Regions from separate parts of the Arsukibacterium sp. genome, predicted to be linked through region 4. Evidence: predicted binding sites of a transcription regulator. Region 4 holds the regulator's gene; each other region holds the start of a gene.
The links. Region 4 encodes sigma-54, which starts transcription at its own class of promoters, with help from an activator protein. Its sites were predicted from a motif close to TGGCANGNTNCNTGCTT; they were not measured.
Positions count from the first base shown of each region.

Region 1: flgA (flagellar basal body P-ring formation chaperone FlgA) is a predicted target of sigma-54. The motif match lies at 2,290-2,306, and genes of this name have one in related genera.
Region 2: V7D78_RS09825 (PEP-CTERM sorting domain-containing protein) is a predicted target of sigma-54. The motif match lies at 3,018-3,034, and genes of this name have one in related genera.
Region 3: fliE (flagellar hook-basal body complex protein FliE) is a predicted target of sigma-54. The motif match lies at 1,760-1,776, and genes of this name have one in related genera.

Region 1 is NZ_DAINOE010000052.1:12,058-16,948, forward strand. It holds gene V7D78_RS11200 (LPP20 family lipoprotein) at 152-613, shown strand; gene flgN (flagellar export chaperone FlgN) at 641-1,072, opposite strand; gene flgM (flagellar biosynthesis anti-sigma factor FlgM) at 1,085-1,420, opposite strand; gene flgA (flagellar basal body P-ring formation chaperone FlgA) at 1,499-2,203, opposite strand; gene V7D78_RS11220 (chemotaxis protein CheV) at 2,352-3,278, shown strand; gene V7D78_RS11225 (CheR family methyltransferase) at 3,325-4,155, shown strand; gene flgB (flagellar basal body rod protein FlgB) at 4,229-4,630, shown strand; gene flgC (flagellar basal body rod protein FlgC) at 4,633-4,891, shown strand, end outside.
Region 2 is NZ_DAINOE010000042.1:8,914-13,804, reverse strand. It holds gene uvrA (excinuclease ABC subunit UvrA) at 1-2,008, opposite strand, end outside; gene V7D78_RS09825 (PEP-CTERM sorting domain-containing protein) at 2,137-2,856, opposite strand; gene V7D78_RS09820 (MFS transporter) at 3,228-4,592, shown strand; gene ssb (single-stranded DNA-binding protein) at 4,610-4,891, shown strand, end outside.
Region 3 is NZ_DAINOE010000028.1:3,240-8,130, forward strand. It holds gene V7D78_RS07405 (sensor histidine kinase) at 1-306, shown strand, start outside; gene V7D78_RS07410 (sigma-54-dependent transcriptional regulator) at 293-1,681, shown strand; gene fliE (flagellar hook-basal body complex protein FliE) at 1,823-2,161, shown strand; gene fliF (flagellar basal-body MS-ring/collar protein FliF) at 2,218-3,927, shown strand; gene fliG (flagellar motor switch protein FliG) at 3,920-4,891, shown strand, end outside.
Region 4 is NZ_DAINOE010000139.1:79-4,324, forward strand. It holds gene V7D78_RS16155 (HPr family phosphocarrier protein) at 47-322, opposite strand; gene rapZ (RNase adapter RapZ) at 312-1,169, opposite strand; gene ptsN (PTS IIA-like nitrogen regulatory protein PtsN) at 1,166-1,639, opposite strand; gene hpf (ribosome hibernation promoting factor) at 1,647-1,934, opposite strand; gene V7D78_RS16175 (RNA polymerase factor sigma-54) at 1,961-3,448, opposite strand; gene lptB (LPS export ABC transporter ATP-binding protein) at 3,507-4,246, opposite strand, start outside.

The DNA of each region.
Region 1 (4,891 bases), on a different contig from region 4:
TCTAAACAAGCAAGACTTATGCCGCTTCAGCGATGGTTTACATAGTGATAGCTTACAAGCTGGCGCGAATATTGCTTTTAAACAGCTCAATAGGGTAAATCGATTGGTTGACAGGCAATATTCTGCCAGCCGTTTTAACAGGACGTGCGTTATGAACAAACTTATTCCTGCGGTTAGTTTAGTCTTCAGCTTAGGCCTTAGCGGCTGTAGCCAGCTGTTTGATCGGCATATTCAGTATGAGACAGAAACGCCTGCGGCCTTTCCTATTTTAACCGCAGTCGGCTTTGCGCCTATTTCGGCACAACCGGGTGATACCCAAAGCCAGAAAATGTTATTGGCGATGCGGGCGTCAAAATTAGAAGCCTATCGCGAGTTGGCAGAGCGGGTCTACGGTCAGAGAATCGACAGTGACAATACCTTAAGTGCTATGGTTAGCCAGCATGACCAATTATCCGCTTCGGTGCAGGGAGTAATAAGAGGTGCCCGCGTGGTTAAAAGCTATGTCATTGATGATGCCTATTTTACTGAGCTGGAGCTGGATTTCAGAGAAGTGTATCACACAGTGCAAAATGTGCAGCCACAACAGCGGGTAAGAAGTGTCAGATATTTTTAGATTAAGCCAGCAAAGCTAAGTAAACAGCTAAGCTTTAATGCCTTTACCTTTGTTATCAAAGGCGGGTTTACCTTTATTAGTATAGGTAAGACCGGCTTTGCCGCGGGAAGATAATAACTCCGTTTTAAACCTCTCCAGCGTTAACTGGCTTTGTTCCAGTGCTTGCTGGTTAATATCGTTTTGGGTTTTACATTCTGCCAGTCGTTGTTCAAGAGGCAACAGATGCTCGCTAAACCAAGACGAAGATTTGGCATCGGCTAAGTCAGGATGCTGGCTGATACTATAGTCGGTATCGGTAATGTCTTGCAGTAATGCTAGTTTTTGCTGACCAATCTCAGTTAATTGTTCTGGTTGGCGAGCGGCAAGCGCGGCAAGTTCTTGCCGTAATAACAACAAAAGCGCATCCAATTGCGCTTGTTGTTGTTCAAGTAAGGTGGTGATGAGAGGTTGTTCACTCATTAGTGGCTACACTCATTTTTTTTCAAATAAGTCGCCTTCAAACTGCATAATACGGCGGGCCAGTTGCTCAAGATTAATTTTATATTTGCCTTCGGCTATAGCCTGCTTAATTTTATCGACCTTTTCCTGGTCGATACCACTGCTGGCGTTCGCTTTTTCCTGAAGCTTGGTCAGCTGCTGCGCCTGCGGCGTAATTGACACAGAATCTTGGCGCTGCAACGCAGTTTGCTGCGTAGTTTGCTGAGTCGTCGCTTGCTGCGTTGTACTTTGCTGACGCTGCAAAAGCTGATCGGCTTTATCGCCTTTTACTTGCGGAGTGTTCTGCAAGTTATTGATATTAATTGCCATAATGGAACCTCATCACCTTTAAACAAGTCCTTATGTTTAGGTTAACGGCAGTAAAGATAAAAACTTTAGGATTATTTTCTAAAATTTAACCCGCACCTGATTAACTGCAACCACTTCGGTTTGGATTGTGCGACCAGATTGTTGGTTACGCACTGGCACAGTATCACCCAAGGTACCATCGGTTTGAGCTATGCCAGTAGCAGATACCATTAAACCTTTGTTGTCAATCTGTATTGTAACAACATCACCGCGGCACACAAGGCAAAGATCCTGTAATGAGACTATTTGCCCCATATTAAGCGCACGGCGGCTGCGGGCGCCCAATAAACGTTGAGGATCAGCTTCCTGGTTACCTCGGATTAAGTGGCGCTCCCGGCTTTCCGTCTGCAACATATCTATGGTGAGTGGTGTGCCGGTAGCAATATTTTGACGCATCACGACGACGTCTATCAGCTCGGTCATTCTGACCGGAATATACAATTGCCAGGAAACGGGGCTATTGCAACTGATTTGCACAGTGCTTTGTCTTTGGTTACTGCGCTGCGTTAAACTAAATTGCGGCATGCTGTCACATGCCCTTGCGGCGATTCTGTTATCTAGCGCGGTAACCTGAAATTGGCGCTCGTTTGCATCAGTAATAGCCTCAGCGGCCAGCCACTGCTCTGTTAACTCGGTTAACTGCTGAGCACTGTAAAATTGCGTTTGCCCGTTACTGCTGCTGGCAAATAACAGGAAAAACAGCAATATCAGACTGTTGAAATAATTATTTTGATACTTTTTCATAAGGTTTCGGCTATGCTTTAATGTCAAAAATGACTACTATGCGCCTAATGACGACATAGCACTGTAATCGTGGTATGCCTAATAACAGGCAAAAATCATGCCTTCTTTTAGCTTAAGCAGCTATAGTTATCGGAAACAGGAGTAATAAATGGCAAGTATTCTTGATTCGGTCAATCAACGCACCCAACTGGTGGGGCAAAACCGCCTGGAATTATTGCTGTTTAAGCTGCCTGGTAAGCAACGCTATGGTATTAATGTGTTTAAAGTGCGGGAAGTCTTGCCTTGTCCGGCGCTCACCGCCATTCCGATGCGAAATAAGTTTGTGCGTGGTATTGCGCATATTCGTGGCCAGACTATCTCAGTAATTGATTTAAATCTGGCAACCGGGGGCAAGCCGATTGCCGATTTAACCACGGCATTTATTATTATTGCTGAATATAACCGCTCAGTGCAGGGTTTTTTAGTCAGCTCAGTTGATCGCATTATTAACACTAACTGGGATTCTGTTAAGGCACCACCTCAGGGGACGGGCGGCAAGCAAAGCTATCTCACCGCTATCACAGAATTTGAAGATGAACTGATTGAAATTTTAGATGTAGAAAAGATACTGGAAGAAATTTCTCCTTCACCCACTATACTGACCAGCACTTTTGATACAGACGTCATTGCGACAGATTTAGGTCAGCGCCTAATCCTTATTGCCGATGATTCGACGGTTGCGCGTAATCAGGTAAAAAAGGCATTGGAAAATCTTGGCGTGAAGATGCATTTGGTGAATAATGGCCGTGAAGCGTTAAATTATCTACAGTCGGTGGCAAAAGACTGTCAGAAATCTGTCACTGAAAAAATCGGTTTGCTGATATCTGATATTGAAATGCCCGATATGGATGGCTATACCCTGACTGCAGAGATTAAACAGGATCCACAACTAAAAGATCTTCATGTGATCCTGCATACCTCCCTGAGTGGTGTGTTTAATCAGCAAATGGTATTAAAAGTTGGCGCAAATGATTTTATTGCTAAATTTAACCCGGATGAACTTGCCGCAGCAGTGCAAAAATGGCTTCATGTATAATGACTTGTTAAAAGTATGGCTGGGTTAACTGGCTAAAAGGATGTTTGTGTCGAATAAAGAACTGCACGATGCTGAATATAAACTGTTTCGGGATTTTCTCGAGCAGCAGTGCGGCATTGTGTTGGGTGACAATAAGCAATATTTGGTCAAAAGCCGCTTAGGGCCATTAATGCAGCGTTTTGGTTTGGCTACCTTGTCAGAGTTAGTCGCTAAAACCTTAAGCCCGTTTGAGCGGCAATTACGTTCTGCTGTAATAGATGCGATGACGACCAACGAAACCTTATGGTTTCGAGATACCTATCCTTACGAGCTACTCAAAAAACAAATTTTGCCGGAGCTGGAAAAAAGTTGCCGCACGTTGAAAATCTGGTCTGCCGCAAGTTCATCCGGACAGGAACCTTATTCTATAGCGATGACCGGACTGGAATACCAGCAAGGCAGGCCAGGGGCCTTTAGTTTAGGCATCAATATCCTTGGAACTGACATCTCAAATACCATGCTGGAGCATTGTCAGCGTGCGGAATATGATGGTCTTGCTTTATCGCGTGGTTTGTCGCCAGAACGACGGACCAAGTTTTTTGAAGATAGCGGCAAAGGCATGATGCGGGTTAAAGACGCGGTACGCAAAAATGTTAACTTTCGCCATCTTAACCTGCTTGATAGCTACACCTTATTGGGCAAATTCGATATTATTTTTTGCCGTAATGTACTTATTTATTTTTCTCCAGATGTAAAAGCTAAGATAATCAAGCAATTTGCTCAAGCTTTAAATCCCAGAGGCTACCTGTTTCTGGGCGCATCTGAATCGTTATCCAGCGTGAATAATGACTTTGAAATGTTAAGATGTAACCCCGGCATTATCTACCGTAAAAAATAATTCATGAAATAGCTCTAAATTTGGCCTGCCTTTTGCATTTGTTTGTCCATTCCGTATTGGAGGTGGCAAAAAAATGGCAATCAGTTTTGAAAAAGCTTTTGGTGTGCACCCGCAAGCGCTATTAGTGCGTGATCGGCGGGCACAACTTATCTCGGAAAATATCGCGAATGCTGATACGCCGGGTTATAAAGCCCGTGATTTGGATTTCTCGCAAGCGCTGCAAAATGCGCAATCGAAGCAAGCCAGGCCCATGAGCCGTACCCATCTGCAGCATTTTGATTTGTCTACCGAAGTGCGCCAGGAAATGAAATTCCGCAACCCAGATCAGGCTGATACCGGCGATGGTAACAGTGTCGACATTCATCGTGAGCGTAATGCGATGATGCAAAATAGCCTGGAATATCAAGTCAGTTTGCAGTTTCTAAACAGTAGAATTTCTGGCCTTAAAAAGGCCATCGGTGGACAAGGACAATAATTATGAGCCTGTTTAAAGTATTTGATATCACCGGCAGCGGCATGACTGCACAGTCGGTCCGTATGAATACCACTGCCAGTAACATTGCTAATGCTAATAGTGTCAGCAGTAGCGCCGAACAAACCTACCGTGGGCGTCATCCGGTGTTTGCTGCTGAGCTGTCTGAAGCCCGGCGTCAGCAAGGGGATGGCGTTAATGTAAAGGTGTTAGGTATCGTCGAATCGGATGCACCACTTAATGTGGAATATGCCCCTAATCATC
Region 2 (4,891 bases), on a different contig from region 4:
CCGGATCTGCACCCTCGCCTTTATTCAGCACCCGATGCGCTACTCTGAACAACGTATCGTTAATCAGCGTCGACTTACCCGAGCCTGACACGCCGGTAATACAGGTCATGACACCAAAGGGGATGGCGAGATCGACATTCTTCAGGTTATTGCCTGTGGCGCCGGTGACTTCCAGCCATTTATCAGTAAGCGGTGTGCGACTAGCGGGCACGGCAATTTTACGCGCACCCGACATATACTGGCCGGTTAATGATTTGGGCTCGGCCATAATCTGCTCAATGGTACCCTGCGCCACAATATAACCGCCATGCACGCCAGCGCCGGGCCCAATGTCGATAACATGATCGGCCAGACGCACCGCATCTTCATCATGCTCAACCACAATAACGGTATTGCCCAGGTCACGCAGGTGCGTCAGGGTACCGAGTAAGCGGGCGTTATCACGCTGATGCAGACCAATAGAGGGTTCATCCAGTACATACATCACCCCCACTAATCCCGCGCCAATCTGGCTGGCTAGCCGGATGCGCTGCGCTTCGCCACCTGATAAGGTTTCGGCACTGCGTGATAAATTCAGGTAATTCAGGCCAACATTGACCAGAAAGCTCAGCCGGTCCTGAATTTCTTTCAGCACTTTTTCGGCAATTTTAGCTTTTTGCCCCTGCAGGCTCAGCTGCTGGAAAAACTGCAGGCAATCGGCAATAGATAACTCGACAATTTGTGGCAGATTGGTTTTACCAATAAACACATGCCGTGCTTCGGTGCGCAAACGGGTGCCATGGCAACTGGGGCAGGGCTGGCTGGCTAAATACTTGCTGAGCTCTTCGCGCACCGAATTAGATTCGGTTTCGCGATAGCGCCGTTCCATATTAGGCAAAATCCCTTCAAACGGGTGGTTACGCAGCACAATGTCGCCGCGATCGTTCAGGTATTTAAAGTCAATGACCGTGATACCGCTACCATATAAGATCGCCTTTTGCTGCGCTGCTGTCAGCTCGCTGAAAGGCACATCCAATTTAAAGCCATAATGTTCAGACAACGACTTTAACATCTGAAAATAATAAAAATTGCGTTTATCCCAACCACGGATAGCACCACCTGCCAGGCTGAGGTCAGCACTGACAATCACTTTATTCGGATCAAAAAACTGTTTTACCCCTAAGCCATCACAGCTGGGGCAGGCGCCGGCCGGGTTATTAAACGAAAACAAGCGCGGTTCCAGTTCTGTCATGGAATAACCGCAGGTAGGGCAGGCAAAATTAGCAGAAAATACCAGCTCTTCGGCCGAGGCATCATCCATCAGCGCCACCCGCGCCACACCACCAGAGAGGGCCAGTGCCGTTTCAAAGGACTCCGCTAAACGCAGTTTAATATCATCGCGCACCTTAATGCGGTCAATCACCACTTCAATAGTATGTTTTTTGTGTAAATCCAGCGTTGGTGGGTCAGATAAATCACATACTTCGCCATCAATCCGCGCCCGGATATAGCCCTGCGCGGCCAGGCCTTCCAGGGTTTTTACATGCTCACCTTTGCGCTCCTGCACCACCGGCGCCAGCACCATTAACCGCGTGCCTTCAGGGAAGGCGGTAACCTTGTCGACCATTTCACTGATGGTTTGCGCCGCCAGCGGCTGGTCATGCTCAGGACAGCGTGGCTCGCCTACCCGGGCAAACAGTAAGCGCAGGTAATCGTAAATTTCGGTAATAGTACCCACAGTAGAGCGTGGGTTATGCGACGTCGATTTTTGCTCGATAGAAATAGCAGGAGATAAACCTTCGATATGATCAACGTCCGGTTTTTCCATTAAACTTAAAAACTGCCGGGCGTAGGCTGACAGCGATTCGACATAGCGGCGCTGACCTTCGGCATAAAGGGTATCAAAGGCTAACGAAGACTTACCAGAGCCCGACAGGCCGGTAATCACCACCAGCTTATCACGCGGGATATGCAGCGAAATGTTTTTCAGGTTGTGGGTGCGGGCACCCCGAATATCGATCTTGTCCATTACTGCATCCCCAAAAAATGTCGCCTTGATACGAGAGCCGCAGTATTGCAGATCTTCCGGCTAATTTTAAGGGGTAAACGGCAAGGAGCTGTAAATTTATACACCCCTTGCCATTTGGGAAGCTCTATTCAAGCCTGACGGCGGCGTAAGCCTAACGCCAACAAACCTAAACCAAAAATACCCAGGGTAGCTGGTGCAGACACCGGTACAGGATCATTAAAAGAAGTCTGTGGCTGACCAGAAAAAATCAGCTGATTTTGTGACTGTGAATTAGTCATAACATGCATAGTGTGTTGGCTCTTGATATTAGCTAACTGATCTAACCAACTCTGCGCCAAAGTGACACTCTGATTACTACTGGTGGTTTTAAAGCTACCACGTTCAAGTAAGAAGCCCGATAAATCACTTTGAAAGTCATGCACAATTTCCCATAAGGCTAATTGAAATGCTGCATTACCGATAGATGTGCCTGTTTGATCTCTAAACCCCGAATACAAACGTGTAATAGCATCTGCTTTTGCAGCACCAAATAATTCATCTGCAGATTGAATTTGGTAAGTCAGTGTCTGATTGGTTTTAATTAATTGAGAAAACTCTATACAAAAAGTTGTCAAATCATCATCCAGTTCGAAAGGCAAAGGTGAACTCAGATTGTCATAACTAAATCGGATCATTCCCGCCAGAACACTGCGGCTTGAGGTATCGTTTAAAGAGGCTGAAATGGTTTCGGAACCATTAACCATATTCTGGTAACGCACATCAATTGTGATAGGAGTCGCTTTGACAGCAACGGACATTACCAGTAAAACGATTCCCGACATCATGGGTAAAAAAGTGTTTTTTATCATTTCCATTCCTTATAAATACCACTGACTAAGCCACTACCCTGTTGCTCAGATTTTAGGTAAGTAAGAGGGCCACTACAGATCAAGAACCACACTGTAATAGGTTACTTCCGAAATCAGCAAAACAGCTCGCTGCACAACTAAACAAAAAGCACTATATTTTAAAGCATAAATCGTGCCATTTATTAAAGTTCATATTTTACAAGCAGATAGAAATCAATACATAAAATCAGCGGCGGAAGTTGTAAATTTTACTGACAACTAACAGTTTAAATTCGCAGTTTTGCAACCGCCGATAAAGCCATGCCAGCCGCCAATTTTATGCTAAACTAACCCGCTATTTAGCTATCAACCTGTTGCGACAGACTTCATTCATGCATCGTCTTAATTCTCTGGAAAAACAGACCGCATTAACCCTGGCGCTGGTGTTCTCAACCCGGATGCTAGGCCTGTTTATGCTGCTGCCGGTGTTTGCACTTTACGGCACTGAGCTTATTGGTTACTCACCCTTGTGGATTGGCCTGGCTATTGGCGCTTACGGCCTGACTCAGGCTATTCTGCAAATTCCGTTTGGCTGGTTGTCAGACCGTATTGGCCGCCACAAGGTCATGCTGCTGGGCTTAGCATTATTTGTGCTGGGCTCGGTAGTGGCGGCATTGGCCGATTCTGTCTACATGGTGACTTTTGGCCGCATTTTGCAAGGCGCCGGTGCCATTGCCGGCGCTGTGTTAGCGCTGGCGGCCGATTTAACCCGTGACGAGCAGCGCCCTAAAGTGATGGCCATTATTGGTGCCAGCATAGGCTTATCTTTTGCGCTGGCGATGATTATTGGCCCCTTAATGGCCAAATGGGCAGGGTTAAGCGGTGTATTCTGGTTTACGGCGGTATTGGCCTGCTGTGCCATGTTGATAGTAGCGTTTTTAGTGCCGCGAAGTGTCAGTAAAGCCCCTGCTGCCGAAACCCTGGCCGTACCGGCTTCGTTAATGAACATTGCAAAACACCGCCAGTTATTGCAGCTTGATATCGGCGTTTTATTGCTACATTTAATGCTGACGGCAATGTTTGTTGCCCTGCCATTACTGCTAAGTCAATATCAGTTGGCAGCGGATAAGCATTGGCAGGTTTACTTACCGGTGCTATTGGCATCCTTTGTGCTGATGGTACCGATGATGATTATTGCGATGCGCAAACAGCAGGAAAAGGGCTATTTTTTACTCGCAATCAGTTTGCTGATAGTGGCCATGTTAATGGCCTTTTTAGCCAATAACTTAGCCTGGTTAATTGCCGCCTTACTGGTGTTTTTTACCGGCTTTAACTTTTTAGAAGCCAGCTTGCCAGCATTGGTATCCAGGGTGGCACCGGCCGGGCAACGCGGCAGTGCTATGGGTATTTACTCCAGCAGCCAGTTTTTTGGCGCCTTTATTGGCGGAGTGCTCGGTGGACTCGTCGCTCAGCAATTTAGATTCGCAATGGTGTTTGCCGTATTGGCCGGTATTGGTTTAATATGGTTGCTTATAGCCCGTAACTTATCTGTTCCTGCGCGGGCGCAGCGTTTGTCACTTCCGGTTAAGCTGTCATCAGAGCAAGCCGCCAGGCAGCTGGCAGACCAATTGGCGGCACTGGCGGGTGTACAAGAAGTCACTATTTTACTGGCGGAGCAACGTTGTTACTTAAAAGTCAGCGCTTCGCAGTTTGACCTGGCGCAGGCCCAAACCCTGGTTGGCACAGAGCAACCCTAATTTTCAGGAGAAATCGCATGGCGCGTGGTATTAATAAAGTTATTTTAATTGGCAATCTGGGCACTGATCCAGAAGTGCGCTATATGCCACAGGGTGGCGCGGTGGCTAACTTAACCGTAGCGACCTCTGAAAGCTGGACCGATAAAGCCACTAATGAAAAAAAAGAGCAAACAGAATGGCACCGGGTAGTTATTTATCAGCGCCTGGCAGAAATTGCCGGTGAGTATCTGCGTAAAGGCAGCAAAGTATACCTTGAGGGCAAGCTGAAAACCCGCAAGTGGACCGATAAAGACGGTGTA
Region 3 (4,891 bases), on a different contig from region 4:
CTTAGTGTTAAGCAGCAGGGCAACCAGTTAACAGTGGTGTTCAGTGATAACGGCCCTGGCATAGCGCCTGAATACCAGCAGCAGATTTTTGAGCCGTTTTTCAGTCGGAAAGCGCAGGGATCAGGATTAGGGCTTGCCGTGGTGCAGGCCGTGATTAATACCCATCAGGGTAGTATTAGTTTTCAGCCTACAACAACAGGGGCCTGTTTTGTTATCCAGTTACCCTGTCAATTGGCTGGTGCTTCAGATAGCAACGAAGCAAAGTCTGATCTTAGCAATCAGGAGAGTGTCTATGTCAGTAACTAGCATTATGGTCGTAGAAGATGATGCCGGCCTGCGTGAAGCCATATCCGACACGCTTGGTATGGCTAACTATCAGGTCATCGCCGCTGACAGTGCCGAATCGGCGCTGTTATTACTAAAAAAACATAAAGTGCAGCTGCTGATAAGTGATGTGCAAATGGGCTCGGTCAGTGGTTTAGTATTACTAAAAACCTTAAGGGAGCAGCAGCCACAGTTACCGGTATTAATGATGACCGCTTATGCCACGGTAAAAGATGCGGTGGAGGCAATTCGGTTAGGGGCTGTGGATTATCTGGCCAAACCCTTTGCACCGGAAGTGTTACTCAATACCGTTAGTCGCTATATTCCTGAGCCGGTTATCAATAGTGTTGAGCCTGTGGTGGCGGCGCCCGGCAGTAAAGCACTGCTGGAGTTAAGCTGTAAAGTAGCACGCTCAGATGCCAGTGTAATGATTTTAGGGCCAAGCGGTTCAGGTAAAGAAGTGCTTGCCCGATATATTCATCAGCAATCAAGCCGGCAAAAAGGTCCCTTTGTGGCGATAAACTGTGCCGCTATACCCGAGAATATGCTGGAATCTACGTTATTTGGTTATGAAAAAGGCGCTTTTACCGGAGCCATAGCCGGCTGTCCGGGAAAGTTTGAGCAAGCGCAGCATGGCACCTTATTGCTGGATGAAATCACTGAAATGGATTTAAACCTGCAAGCTAAATTATTGCGGGTATTACAAGAGCGGGAAGTTGAGCGGCTGGGCAGTCAAAAAACCATTAAACTGGATGTGCGCGTGCTGGCGACCAGTAACCGTGATTTACAGCAAGCCGTTGCCAGTGGTGTCTTCCGTGAAGATTTGTATTACCGCTTAAATGTTTTTCCGTTGCGCTGGCCGGCGCTGAATGAACGGATAGAAGATGTGGTGCCTTTAGCCGAATATTTTATTCAGCGTTATGCTGCACAGCAGGGGCGGCCATTGCCTGTATTAACAGCTGATGCCAAAGCTTTACTGATGCAGCATCCATGGCCGGGTAATGTCCGCGAACTGGATAATGTGATACAGCGGGCTTTGATTATTCAGCCCGGCCAACAGCTGTGTGCCGCAGATATATTGATTGAAGCAAGTCACGCCAGTGTATTAAGCCAGTCTCAAGCCAAAGTTAATGCAGAGCCTGTTGTTACAGCTGATGATGCTGATCCCTATATGTCTGATAGCCCGGCTGATTTTAAATCTGAGCTGCACGAGCAAGAGCACAAGATTATTTTAGCGACACTCAAAGCCTGCGCTTATAAGCGTAAATTAGTAGCCGAAAAACTGGGTATAAGTGATCGTACTCTGCGCTATAAATTAGCCAGAATGCGCGAGTCTGGTATTGAGCTGCCCGCCTGAACGGTTGAACTAAGCTTAAACTTTTTTATGACGCCGCATTTAGCGGCGTTTTCTTTATATATTTCATGAACATATTTTTGGCACAACTCCTGCTTATGCTTAGGTAATACACCACACAGCAAAAAATTGACAGGTGATGCAATGAATATTAAAGGACAAGCGCTTTATGGCCAGATGCAGGCCATGGCCACACAAGCCAGAAGCCTTGGTCAGGAGCTGAAACCCCTACCGGCTATCAGCGGTATCAACAGCTCGCAGTCTGATTTTAGTCATTTATTAAAAGATGCGTTGGGCACGGTAAATAGTTTGCAAGCGCACAGTAGTGAGCTGAGAAATGCGGTTGAGCTGGGTAAACCCGGTGTGTCTTTAGCCCAGGCGATGATTGCCAGTCAAAAATCATCACTGGCCTTTGAGGCCACAGTGCAAGTACGCAATAAAGTGGTCGAAGCGTACAAAGAAATCATGGCTATGCCGGTTTAAGCTTTAGCTTAACGCCGTTACGGCACTTGTCAGAAGGTTAGAAACAGAGGTACATCGTGGCAGATACTACATCAACCGAACTGGCGCTGAGCAACACTGGCAGCGACTACAACAATGCAGATGCTCAGGAACAAAAGCCCGGGTTTATCGGCTCGCTTGGCGGTGGCGATATGATCCGTCAGATCACGCTGATTGTGGCGATGACCATCTGTTTAGCGATAGCCATTCTGATAATTTTTTGGATCCGTACCCCGGAAATGCGCCCACTGGGCACCTACGCCACTGCCGAGCTGATTCAAACCTTAGATCATCTTGATGTCCAAAAAATAAAATACCGTCTTGAAGGTAATGTCATCTATGTTCCGGAAAATGAGTTGCAAAACATCCGCTTAAGTCTGTCGCGTTCAGGTTTAAGTCAGGAGCCCTCAGCGGGTACTGAGTTTTTATTGCAGGATAGCGGTTTTGGCGTTAGTCAACGCCTGGAGATGGAACGTTTAAAGCATAGCCGCGAGCAGCAGTTAGCCCGCACTATTGAAGAATTACAAAGTATTGCCCGGGCCCGGGTATTGCTGGCCATCCCTAAAGAAAACGTGTTTGCCCGTCAGCAAGCGATGCCTTCAGCCACCGTAATGGTTACTGCCCGGGGTGGCCGCGTGATCCGAGATAGTGAAGTCGATGCTATCGTTGATTTGGTGGCGTCTGCTGTGCAGGGGCTTGAGCCTACCCGGGTAACGGTAACGGATCAGAATGGCCGTTTGTTGAACAGTGGCTCTCAGGATGGCAGTGCTGCCCGAAGTCGTCGTGAACACGAGTTACAACGCAGCCGTGAAGATGAGTACCGTCAAAAAGTAGACTCCATATTATTACCGGTTCTGGGATATGGTAATTACACTGCCCAGGTCGATTTGCTGATGGATTTTACCGCGACCGAGCAAACCCAGAAACGTTTTAATCCCGACTTACCGGCTATTCGCAGTGAAATGGTTATCGAAGAAAATAGTGTCGGTGGCGGTATGGGCGGCATTCCAGGCGCCTTATCAAATCAGCCTCCTATGCCTTCGGCTATACCTGAGCAAGCGACCGGCGCTGCTGCGCAGCAAGTTATCCCGGGACGTAACCATCGCGAATCTACCCGTAATTTTGAGCTGGATACCACTATCAGCCATACTTCACAGCAAAGTGGCGTCATTCGTCGCCTGAGTATTTCAGTGGCGGTTGATTATCGTCCTGGCGTGCCAACTGAAGATGGCAATGCCGTACCCCAACCAAGAACTCAGGCAGAAATTGCCAATATCAGGCGCTTGTTACAAGGTGGCGTAGGTTTTGATGCCACCCGTGGCGATGCCATTGAAGTGATTTCGGTACCCTTTGCCCGCGAAGAGCTGTTAGCCGAAGTGGTGCTGCCCTTTTACCAGCAAGACTGGTTTATGCCGCTGGTAAGAATTATTGGTGGTGTCCTGGTTATTCTTGCGCTGATATTCGGTTTAGTGAAACCTATGCTGAAGAAACTGATGCATCCGGAAGACACCAAAGACCGCTATGATGATGATGCTATGATTAGCGGCCTTGACTTAGGTGACGATACCATTGATATGTTAAAGTCGACCTTTGATGAAAATGCCGTGGGCTTTGCCCCGGATGGTACCCTGATGTTGCCTGACTTGCATGGTGATGAAGACTTATTGCGTGCTGTTCGGGCTCTGGTAGCGAATGAGCCTGAATTATCGTCCCTGGTAGTGAAAAACTGGTTGGCTGAAGATGAATAATATAGAGGGTAAACCGGCCTTTGATGTCGGCAAATTAGATGGCGTAGAAAAAGCTGCCATTCTGCTGCTAAGCTTATCGGAAGAAGATGCCGCACAAATTTTAAAGCATCTGGAACCGAAACAAGTGCAGAAAGTCGGTATGGCGATGGCGCAGATGACTGATTTAAATCAGGCTAAAATTTCTGCGGTACACCGTTTGTTTATCGAGCAGATCCAAAATTTCAGCACCATAGGCTTCCAAAGCGAAGAGTTTATTAAACGCGCCCTGACAGCAGCGCTGGGTGAAGAAAAAGCGGCCAATCTGATTGATCAAATTGTGCTGGGCGGCGGGGCTAAGGGGCTGGATTCATTGAAATGGATGGATTCGAAGCAGGTAGCCAATATTATTCGTAACGAACACCCGCAAATTCAGACCATTGTTTTATCTTATCTGGAGCCGGAGCAATCTGCGGAAATTTTATCCCAGTTCTCTGAAAAAGTGCGGCTTGATTTAACTATGCGTATTGCCAATCTGGAAGAAGTGCAACCTGCGGCCTTGCAAGAATTAAACGAAATTATGGAAAAACAATTTGCTGGCCAGGCTGGCACTCAAACCGCGAAGATGGGTGGTCTCAAAGCGGCTGCTGACATTCTGAACTATCTGGATACCAATCTGGAAGGTCAGTTAATGGACTCTATTCGTGAGCATGACGAAGAAATGGCGCAGCAAATTCAGGATCTGATGTTTGTGTTTGAAAACCTGATAGATGTGGATGATCGCGGTATTCAGGTGATCTTACGTGAAGTGCAGCAAGATGTGTTAATGAAAGCGCTAAAAGGCACTGATGAAAACCTGAAAGAGAAAATCTTTAAAAATATGTCGAAACGGGCTGCAGAATTACTGCAAGACGATCTGGAGGCCATGGGCCCCGTCCGGGTCAGTGAAGTGGAAACGGCACAAAAAGAAATCTTATCCACAGCACGG
Region 4 (4,246 bases):
AGGTGCAGTCGGAAGTTAACCGCATCGGTTATAAGGTGTACAGCGGCTAGGTTTCATCAAACCCATTATTAATGAGCGCTGTTACCGCTGCTAATGCGGCGGCCGCATCAGGGCCTTGTGCAGTAACTTCAACCGTTTTACCAGGGCTACTGGCCAGCATTAGTAGCGCCAGTACACTGGAGGCATCTGCGGCTTTGCCATCTTGCATCAGTTCAATGCGGGCACTGAACTGTTGACATAATACCGCCAGCTTAGTCGCGGCGCGCGCATGCAAACCTAGTGAATTAATGATGGTTACTGTGGCGCTGAGTTTAGCGTCCATGGTGACGTACCAACTCGCGATGACGAATTTGCACATCATCGCGCTGGCTGCGATAGCTCTCGGCCAGGCTTTCGGCAATATATACTGAGCGGTGCTGCCCACCGGTACAGCCAATGGCAATGGTCAGATAGCTGCGGTTATTGCGTTCAAGATGTGGTAACCAGCTGCTGACAAAGCTGTTGATATGCCAAATATACTTGGCCACCACGGCTTGCGAGGCTAAAAAATCTTTCACGGATTGGTCTAAACCGGTAAGGGGTTTCAAATCCGGCTCCCAATGTGGATTGGGTAAGAAGCGGGCATCAAACACGAAGTCGGCATCTTTGGGAATGCCATATTTAAAGCCAAAAGATTCGAACAACATCACCAGTTTGCCACTTTTCTGGCCAAGAATGCGTTCACGCAGCTGTTCTGCTAACTGATGCACATTCATTTCGGTGGTGTCGATATACAAATCGGCACGGCTGGAGATCGGGTCTAACAAGTGCTGTTCTTGTGAAATGGCCTCATCCAGCGACATCGCCTGATGTGATAACGGATGCAAACGGCGTGTTTCACTAAAGCGCTTAATCAGGCTGGTGTGATCCGCATCAAGATAGAGAATGGTTAGTTCTAACTTGCGGGGTAAATATGACAAAATTTCGGTCAGCTCATCGGGGTCTTGCGGTAAGTTACGCACATCAATACTTACCGCTACCCTTTCATACTGCCCCATAACCGTGGTTGCCAGGGTAGGTAGTAAGTTGACCGGAATATTGTCAACGCAATAGTAGCCTAAATCTTCCATTACTCTGAGTGCGACAGATTTACCTGAGCCAGAGCGGCCACTTACCACCAGCAGTTTCATGTGTCAGTCCCTTGTTGGCTATATTCCATTAATAACTGATAAAGATCGTGATCGGAGGCTGCATGGCGAATTTTGCGGGTCAGCTCCTTTTGACTTAATAATTTGGCAATACCGGATAGAGTAGTCAAATGCGCCTGACATTGTTCTTGTGGAATTAAAATAGCGCAAAAAATATCCACTGCCTGGTTATCAATAGCGTCAAAGGGGATAGGATCTTTGCTCACTACAAATACCAACATGGGTTTGCTGACGCTCTGTAATTTACCATGAGGGATAGCAATACCACCGCCTATGCCGGTGGAGCCGAGCTTTTCACGGGTCATGAGTGCTTCTAAAATACTATATTCCGTCATGTCAGGCAGCTGTTGCTGTGCCAGTTCGGCTATGTATTCCAGAATACGTTTTTTACTGTTAAAAAGAACTGCACTCTTGGTGCAGTTCTCGGCGAGCATAGTGCTTAAGTTCATCATACGCTGATTAATGTCGGGCTATCTTTTCTTTGTGTTTAATGACCTGCCGGTCCAGCTTATCAATCAACTGGTCGATAGCAGCATACATATTCTCGTCTTCTGAGGCCGCAAACACTTCGCCACCATTCAGGTGCAACTTAGCTTCTGCGATCTGCTTCAATTTTTCCACGTTTAGGATGACATGTACATTGTTAATATGATCAAAATGGCGCTCCAGCTTAGCAAATTTATTGTCTACATACTCTCTTAAGGCTGTGGTGATTTCGACATGACGACCAGTTAGGTTGATTTGCATAGACATTTTCCTTCTGTTTAGAACACTTAAAGCAAGGTCTTACGTTGATTAGATGGCGGTATAAATAAAGCTTCGCGGTATTTGGCAATGGTACGGCGTGCCACATTAATGCCTTGATCAGATAAAATCTCTGCCATTTTGCTATCACTCAGCGGTTTAGCCGGATTTTCTGCCGCCACTAATTTTTTGATAAAAGCGCGAATGGCCGTTGAGGAACACTCACCACCGCTCTCTGTACTAACATGACTGGAAAAAAAGAATTTAAGTTCAAAAATACCTCGCGGGCTATGCATATATTTTTGCGTGGTGACCCTGGAAATGGTCGACTCATGCATACTGACCATTTCGGCAACATCATTCAGCACCATAGGTTTCATTGCTTCTTCGCCATGTTCAAAAAAAGCTTGTTGTTGCTGCACAATACAGTTTGCTACCTTGAGCAATGTTTCGTTGCGACTTTCCAGACTTTTCAGAAACCATTTTGCCTCCTGCAGGTGCGACCGGATGAACTGGCTATCAGCAGAGCTTTTGGCATTACGGGACATAGCGGCATATTGCTGATTAATCCGTACCTTTGGTATGGCATCCGGGTTTAGCTCCACCTGCCAGCGGCCTTTCACTTTGCTGACGGTGACATCGGGGATCACATACTGCTGCTCCTCGCGAATAACATCGGCGCCAGGGCGCGGATTCAGGCTATGAATTAACCGCATCACCTCTTTTAACTCTTCTTCTTTGAGTTTAGTCACGCGCAGCAAAGAACGAAAGTCCCGATTCGCTAAAAAGTCAGCATAATCGCTAATCAATAGCTGCGCCTCACGTAAATAGGGCGTAGCCGGGTCAAATTGTTTTAATTGCACTAACAGGCATTCCTGCACTGAACGCGCGCCGACGCCCACAGGATCAAATAGCTGGATGCGTTTGATCACCGCTTCTACCTCATCGGCCTCAACATCGGGCAGGCCAAGCGATTCAAGGATATCGTCACAACTGATGGTGAGTAGGCCGCCTTCGTCAATGGCTTCAATAATGATTTCGGCAATAGTACGGTCAGTGTCAGAAAAAGGCGTTAATTGCATTTGCCAGCGCAAGTAATCTTGCAAACTCTCACTGGTTTCGCCCTGATAGACATTATCATCATCCATGCTATTGCCGGCACTAACGGGCGCAGCGCTGACTAAGTCATCCCATTGATTATCCAGCGGCAAGTCTTCCTGGATGTTTTGCTCGGTCATCGCCTCACTGCTGTCGGGTTCGGTGGGCTCGTCATGACCGTAGTCATCTGTTGTCAGACTGTTGTCTGTCGTGTGCTCACGATCAGGTTGTTGCGGTTCCATTTCGCCATTAAAGCTGTCGTATTCGTCTTCGCCTTCCAGCAGTGGATTAGCATCAAGTGCCTCCTGTATTTCCTGCTGCAACTCCATAGTCGACAATTGTAACAAGCGAATTGCTTGCTGCAGTTGCGGTGTCATGGTCAGTTGTTGGCCTAAGCGAAGTTGCAAAGAGGGCTTCATGTCGTTATTTTTTTCTCCCGTTTAGCCGCGTCATGCTGTGGTGGCGTTTATAAACTAACTATAGCCTGAATTGTTCACCCAGGTATACATCACGTACTTGCTGATTTGCCAACACTTCTTGTGGGGGGCCGGCAGCAATCAGCTCGCCATGGCTGACAATATAGGCTATTTCACAGACATCGAGCGTTTCACGCACATTATGATCAGTAATTAACACGCCGATACCACGCTGGCACAAGTGTTGAATAATTTTTTTTATATCCAGTACCGAAATAGGGTCAACTCCGGCAAAAGGTTCATCCAGTAAAATAAACGCCGGATCAGCGGCCAGAGCGCGGGCAATTTCTACCCGGCGCCGTTCACCACCAGATAAACTCATGCCCAGGCTATGTTTGATATGACCAATATGGAACTCTTCAAGCAAGTCATCAGCCAACTCTTCGCGTCTGCTGTTGCTTAATGCTTTGCGGGTTTGCAAAATGGCCAGTAAGTTTTCATGCACGGTTAATTTGCGAAAAATGGAGCTTTCTTGCGGTAAATAGCCAATGCCGGCACGGGCACGCTGATGAATAGGGGCAAAGGTCATGTCTTCGCCATTAAGAATGATACTGCCTTTATCTGATGGCACTAAGCCAACAATCATATAAAAGGTGGTGGTTTTACCGGCACCATTAGGGCCTAGCAGACCAACAATTTGCCCGGCGTTGACTTCGAGGCTGACATCTTTTACCACCTGACGGCCTTTGTAGCTTTTCGCCAGATGAGAGGCCACTAATTTGCTGGGTGCACTCAACGTCA